Regions from separate parts of the Lactococcus sp. S64 genome, predicted to be linked through region 1. Evidence: riboswitches for the same ligand, from Rfam matches in the RefSeq annotation. Region 1 holds a riboswitch; the other holds the start of a gene.
What was found. Region 1 has a riboswitch for thiamine pyrophosphate ahead of thiM (hydroxyethylthiazole kinase). Riboswitches for the same ligand answer to the same signal wherever they lie in the genome.
Positions count from the first base shown of each region.

Region 2: it holds a riboswitch for thiamine pyrophosphate, as region 1 does, so the genes downstream of both, thiT (energy-coupled thiamine transporter ThiT) here and thiM (hydroxyethylthiazole kinase) in region 1, are expected to answer to the same signal.

Region 1 is NZ_JACVUQ010000001.1:348,928-352,349, reverse strand. Features, by position in the region: gene IAE51_RS01650 (glycosyltransferase) at 1-1,595, shown strand, start outside; TPP riboswitch at 1,697-1,799, shown strand; gene thiM (hydroxyethylthiazole kinase) at 1,880-2,632, shown strand; gene thiD (bifunctional hydroxymethylpyrimidine kinase/phosphomethylpyrimidine kinase) at 2,646-3,422, shown strand, end outside.
Region 2 is NZ_JACVUQ010000004.1:164,469-167,890, forward strand. Features, by position in the region: gene IAE51_RS06145 (MetQ/NlpA family ABC transporter substrate-binding protein) at 1-776, opposite strand, end outside; TPP riboswitch at 1,358-1,457, shown strand; gene thiT (energy-coupled thiamine transporter ThiT) at 1,504-2,052, shown strand; gene IAE51_RS06155 (aminoacyl-tRNA deacylase) at 2,145-2,621, shown strand; gene IAE51_RS06160 (biotin transporter BioY) at 2,732-3,280, shown strand; gene IAE51_RS06165 (DUF3397 domain-containing protein) at 3,304-3,422, shown strand, end outside.

The DNA.
Region 1 (3,422 bases):
TATTATTAATTGCATTGGGGGTATATGGCTATATCTTCTTAATTGAACCTCCGACTAACTTTGTTAGGTTTAATGAAAAAGTATTTAATAGTTATTTTGCTTTGCAAATATTTGAAGTAGTAGTCATTATGCTTTTGAGCATTTATACTGGATTAAAAAAGTTTATAAGGCCAAGATCAAAAATACTATTGTATATTGGATCAAGTCTCCCTTTCCTCTATTTATATATCGTAAGATATCATTATTGGGAAAATAGTTATATTTTTGCAGATGTTTTTGACCGTATCAATTATATTTTCTTTCTTTTTTCAATTTTTGTTTTTCTTTATTATACTGTGGAAGTCTTCATTCTTTGGTATTCTTATAGTAAAAGACAAAGAATTAACGCTCTTACTTTAAAAAATGAAGGACTAAAAAAGCAGTTCCATATCTATGTTTTAATCCCATGTCTGAATGAAGAATTAGTGATTCAAACAACTTTAAAAAGTATTTTAAAAAATGATTACGAAAATCTAGTGGTAACAGTTATTGATGATGCAAGTGATGATCACACATTGGAAAAAATTTCTGAACTTAAGGATTCTAGATTAAATGTATTAAAACGATTGAAACCTAATGCACAGCAGGGGAAAGGAGTAGCGCTCAATTGGGCTTACTATCAAATTAGTGAACAAATTCAAGAAGCAGGAATTGCTCCTGAGGATGTTCTTATTGCGATCATCGATGCTGATACAAAACTTGATCATAATTACTTTGAAAAAGTTAATTGTGCCTTTAATCATGATGATAAACTTACCGGTTTACAATCAAAAGTTCGTGTTGCAAATTTACTTAAAGATGCTTCTCAGGATCTCGAATTTTCTGAAATTATCAATGCTACACAGTCTTTTCGAAGTTTGACCAATACGGTTGCCTTTGGTGGAAATGGTCAATTCTGTAAATTGAGTACTCTTCAAGCCCTAAATGAGGATCCTTGGACAGATTCTCTTGTGGAAGATTTTGATTTATCAACCCGTCTGTTTCTGTCAGATATTGAAGTTAAAAATGCTCAATTTGATGATATTTACATTGAACAAACAGGGATTATCAATGATAATGAAGCTTTGGTTAAACAACGAGTGCGATGGGCGCAGGGAAATATCCAATCTTCAAAATATATTTTACCGACGATTCGGTCAAAAAAATTGCAGAATAAACAGAAGTTTGAATTACTGATGACCCTACTGAAACCTTGGTTAATGGGAATTGAATATATTATTGTAATTTATACAATGATAATGATTGTTAATTCACTTATATTAACTGGAATTACTGAACCGCTCAGAATTGTATTAATTCTTTTTATACTAATGTCCATTTATATTATTGTAGTCAATTTTGTATGGGCTATTCTTTATAATAAAGAGAAGTCGCAAGAAAAAACAAGGGTGTGGGATGTAGTGAAAGATACGGTTAATCTGACGAAATTTCTACTTATTTTAACTCAAATTTATCCACAGTCAGCCATTCGATATTTCAACTCTAAAAATGATTGGGTAAAAACTAATCGTCAAGAAGAAAGTGTTGACCCTCATATTGATGAGTATAAAAAATAAGAAAAACCTGCCTTTTGGGCTAGGTTTTTTCTTTTGTATATTTGCGAAATTAGTTTTTTTAGTTTAAATATGTTAAAGTAGTTGTAGTTTTAAAAATAAATCAATAACACAATGGGTACTGGTAAAAACTAAAATTACCGGTTGAGAAAGACCATCAGACTTGAACAGGTTAAGACCTGCGTAAGAATGTGTCCGAGTTTTAATTGTATTTTCTTTATGAAAATCTTTTAGCTTACTTTCTTATCATACTAGAGCCCTCCTTGTGTCTATAAAGGAGTTTTTTGATGTCAATTTTAGAAAAGATTCAAGAAAAACAACCACTTATCTTAAATTTAGCGAATTTTGTAACTCCACAAAGAGTTGCGGATGCGATTAGTTTTGCTGGTGGTTCACCATTAATGACTGCGGAAATTTCAGAAAGTGAAACTTTAGTTGAAATTGCAGATGCTGTAGTGGTTAATATTGGAACCATTTCAGAAAAGGATTATCCGCTTTTTTTGACTATTTGTCAGTTAGCAAATCAAAAGCACAAACCTTTAATTTTGGACCCAGTTGCTGTCAATGTCCCTTTTAGAGCAAATTTTGTCAAAAGATTAATGCAGGAGGTAAAATTTGATATCATTCGTGGGAATTCAGCAGAAATTGCTTGGTTTGCTGATAAAGAAAGCTTGAACAAAGGAATTGATGCACTTGAGTCAAATTTAGAAGTTGAGCACGCGCGAGTTGCTGCTCAAAAAACAGGGGCAGTCATTATTCAAACTGGAAAAGTTGATGTTATTTCTAATGGGTTTGAGGAATTATTTGTTGAAACTGATAGTCCACTTTTTAAAATTAATGTTGGCTGTGGGGATATGTTGTCAGCAATTGTTGGAACTTTTGCGGCTGTATCTGATGATTTATTTAAGGCGGCTTATGAAGCGACAGAATTCTTCGGTGAATCTGGTGTGAAAGCTACTGAGCAAGTAGAAAATCTACCAGGAAATTTTGTGAATCGTCTTCTTGATAAAATTTATCAAGCGACGCAAGAGGTTATATAAGGGAGAAGAAGAAATGATTGATGTTTCTCAAGTTGTGACAATCGCTGGAATTGATTCTTCTGGTGGGGCTGGTATTAATGCTGACCTAAAAACTTTTCATAATCAAAAAGTATATTCGGCAACAATTGTGACAGGGTTGACAGCGCAAAATACCTATGGAGTACAAGAAATTTTACCGACAAATAAAGCTTTTATTTTGGCTCAATTTGACTCAGTATTTTCTGATTTGGAAATTTCGGCAGCTAAAACGGGGGCACTTTTTGATACTGCTCAAGTTGAAGCGGTAATTCAAGGCTTGAAAAAATATAAACCGAAGCATTTGGTGGTGGATCCGGTAATGGTGGCTAAAGGCGGGGCAATTCTTTTGACAAGAGAAGCCATTGATTTGATAAAAAATGAATTATTACCTTTAGCAGAATTGGTCACTCCCAATTTGGAAGAGGCAGAGGTTATGTGTGGCTATAAAATTACTGACGAAAAGAAAATTTTAAAAGCCCTTCATGATATTCAAAAGTTAGGTGCTAAAAATGTGCTGATTAAAGGGGGACATGGTAATGGAGAACTGGTCAGAGATTATTTATTGATGACAGATGGTTCTGTCAGTACTTATGACTCTAAAAGATTACTGACAGAAAGAACACACGGAACCGGAGATACACTTTCTTCTTATATTACAGCTCATTTAGCTTTAGAAGAAGATTTAAAAGAAGTGATGCCAAAAGCTAAATTGTTTATTACTGAAGCTATTTCACAAACAATTAATGTTGGTCACGGTCATGGACCGTTAAAC
Region 2 (3,422 bases), on a different contig from region 1:
TAGGCTTTGACAACTTCTTTATAAATTTTGTTATTAGCATCTTTTTTATTTGCAACGATAATATTAATCCATTGCTCGCTATCTTTGTTTACAGGTTCAGTGTAAATAGACTCTTCAACCGTTAATTTTGCTGTTGTTGCAAAATCGTCATTAATTACTGCCGCTGTAATTGAATCAAGCGCACGCGGTGTTTGTGCCGCATCTAATTCTTTAATGACCAAATTTTTTGGATTTGAATTAATATCTTTGACCGTCGCAAGTGTGTCACCTGATACAGAAAGGCCAATCAAACCAGCATTCTTCAAGACATAAAGTGCGCGACTTTCATTTGAAGCGTCATTAGGTACTGCAATTGTATCTCCTGATTTAATTTGGCTCAATGAAGTAATTTTTTTAGAATAAAGACGAATTGGTGAAATTGTTGTATTACCAATTGCTTTCAAATCACCGTCATTAGCTTTATTCCAAGCATTCAAGAAAGCATAATGTTGGAAGGCATTCAAATCAATATCGCCGTTTTTCAAAGCTGTATTTGGTTGTGTATAATCTGTAAAATGAGTGAATTTTAAAGTAATTCCATATTTATCTTTAGCTGTTTTAGAAACAGTTGACCAAATGGCATCATCTTCTTTTGTTCCTGTCATTATTCCAATATTCACAGTTTTATTTGCCGTTTTACTTTCACCAGATTTATGATTAAAACCGAAAAATGCAGCGATAGCAACAATTACAACAACAATAACGACAATTAAAATATTTCTGTTTCTTGGATTCATTTCTTCTCCCTTTTTTCTAATTGATTTATTTTTCAAAATCAATTATTCCCCTTTTGATAAACTTTTACATCTATTAGAAAAATTAACCGTGCACCTGTTAATTTTTCTAAATCTAAACAAATTCTTCAAGATAAAGCGCTCATGCTAAATAAAAATAGCTCATTTCATATAAAGAAACGAGCTATATCGTGGTACCATTCTTGATTTAAGCACTTTTTAGTTCACTGAAAATTTTCAGATTCCAAAGGCAACTTTCAAGTTCAATAACGAGAACCATTCCGTCAAGAGCTTAGTTAAACCTTACTCTTGCTACGCTTATCAAGCCATTTTCATTGCTTCACTCAGGCTTGCTCTCACCGCTACAAGCTCTCTGTGCTGACCTTCACAATTACTTACTCGACCGCTTTTATTTTGTCCGAATTTGTGTATAGACTTATTCTAACAGACTTTCGTTTTTTTTGAATTATTGATTTTTTATGTTGCCTTAAATATTTTTTAAGTTTAATTTATAAAATAGATTAACAATCTTAAAAAAATGCTTTTCAACTTAAAATGTGCTAAACTTAATGAGTAAAAATAAATATTTGCACAATGGGTCTATTGACAAAACTGTCAGTAGCGAGAAATACCATCTGACCTGATCTGGGTAATGCCAGCGTAGGAATGTGTTAAGACAAATGTCTAATTTCTAACCCTCCTTTTGTGCGCATCAAAAAGGAGTTTTTTTATGTCTAATTCTAAGTTCAATGTCCGTTTGTTAACGGAAATTGCCTTCATGGCGGCACTCGCCTTCATCATCAGCCTTATTCCAAATACTGTTTATTGCTGGATTATTGTTGAAATCGCCTGTATCCCAATTCTTATTCTCAGTTTTCGTCGCGGCCTAACAGCTGGACTTGTCGGTGGATTAATCTGGGGAATTCTGTCAATGATTACTGGGCACGCTTATATTTTAACCTTGTCTCAAGCCTTCCTTGAATATCTCATCGCCCCTGTTTCACTTGGAATTGCTGGACTTTTCCGCCAAAAAACAGTCCCTCTAAAACTTGCACCAGTTCTTTTGGGAACTTTTGTTGCTGTTCTTCTTAAATACTTCTTCCATTTTATTGCCGGAATCATTTTCTGGAGCCAATACGCTTGGAAAGGCTGGGGAGCCGTGGCTTATTCTCTTGCTGTCAATGGAATCAGTGCAATTTTTACTGCTATTGCTGCATTTGTCATTTTGATCATTTTCGTCAAAAAATTCCCCAAACTTTTCATTTATAGCAATTACTAATAAAATCTGTCAGTAACTTTTACAAAAAATAAAATCTGTCAGTAAAATTACTTTATCTTGTCAGTCAGCATAAATTCTTCTATAATAAAGCTATGTCTAAAAAGCAAAAATTAAAGAAAACACTTGTAGAACAAATTCTTGATAAGGCAAAAATTGAGCATACTGGACTTGCAATTAACGCTTTAGAAAGTAATAGCCTCCCTGTGGATATCAGTCGCAGTGATATTTATAAAACCCTAGCACTAATCGGCGATAAAACTGGTCCTGTCATTGGTATTCTTCCACTGACAGAGCATTTATCAGAAAAAAAATTGGCCAAAGTTTCGGGCAATAAAAAAGTAAGCATGATTCCTCAAAAAGACTTGCAAAAAACGACAGGTTATATTCACGGTGCAAATAATCCTGTAGGGATTTGGCAAAATAAAAAATTCCCAATTTTTATTGATTCTATTGCCTTAGAGCACGACTTTATCGTTTGTTCAGCTGGCGAAGTTGGGCGTAGCATAAAAATCGCTCCTAAAGTTCTCGCTGACTTTGTTCATGCTCAATTTGTCGAAATTAGAGAATAAAATTACTGACAGAATTTCTGTCAGTAATTTTTTGTTTATTAGAGCAAGAGTTTGCAAAAATTCTTCTTTTTTAGTATATTTTATTTTATACATAAAACAAAGGATTCTTAATGCAAAATACAAAATTATATTCTTTAACCCTAATTGCTCTTGGTGCAGCAATTATTGCGGTTCTCTCTCCTCTGTTTATCCCAATTGGTATTGTGCCCGTCACCTTACAAACACTTGCCGTAGGACTTGTTGCCACAGTACTAAAAGCGCGTGAAACTTTTTTTGCTATCTTACTCTATCTCCTGCTAGGATTTATTGGAATTCCCGTATTCACTGGAGGGACATCAGGAATTGCGGTTCTTTTTGGTCCAACAGGTGGTTTTCTAATTGCCTTTTTAATAATGGGAACCCTTATTTCTTTTGGCCTTCATCAAATTAATTATAAGACCATCCCTGCTTTTATCATAAATATTGTAGGACACCTGCTTATGTTAGTTATCGGAACATTGTGGCTCAAATTTTTTACCAATGTCGACTGGTCATTGGCCTTAAAGCTTGGATTCACACCATTTGTCATTGTTGAATTTATTAAAGCTGTCCTTGTTACTATCTTTGGCTTAGCACTTATTCGTGCACTTTCTCACACAAATAAATACTTTACAAACTAAGGCAAAACCGATACAATTAGTCTATGTTTATAAAAGTACTTATGGCGCTTTATCCCCTTATTGTCTTTATTGCATTGGTTTTCATTTTCAAGTTTTTTAGACTTCGTCACTTAACCAATCGCAAACTAAAAATTCCAGATGT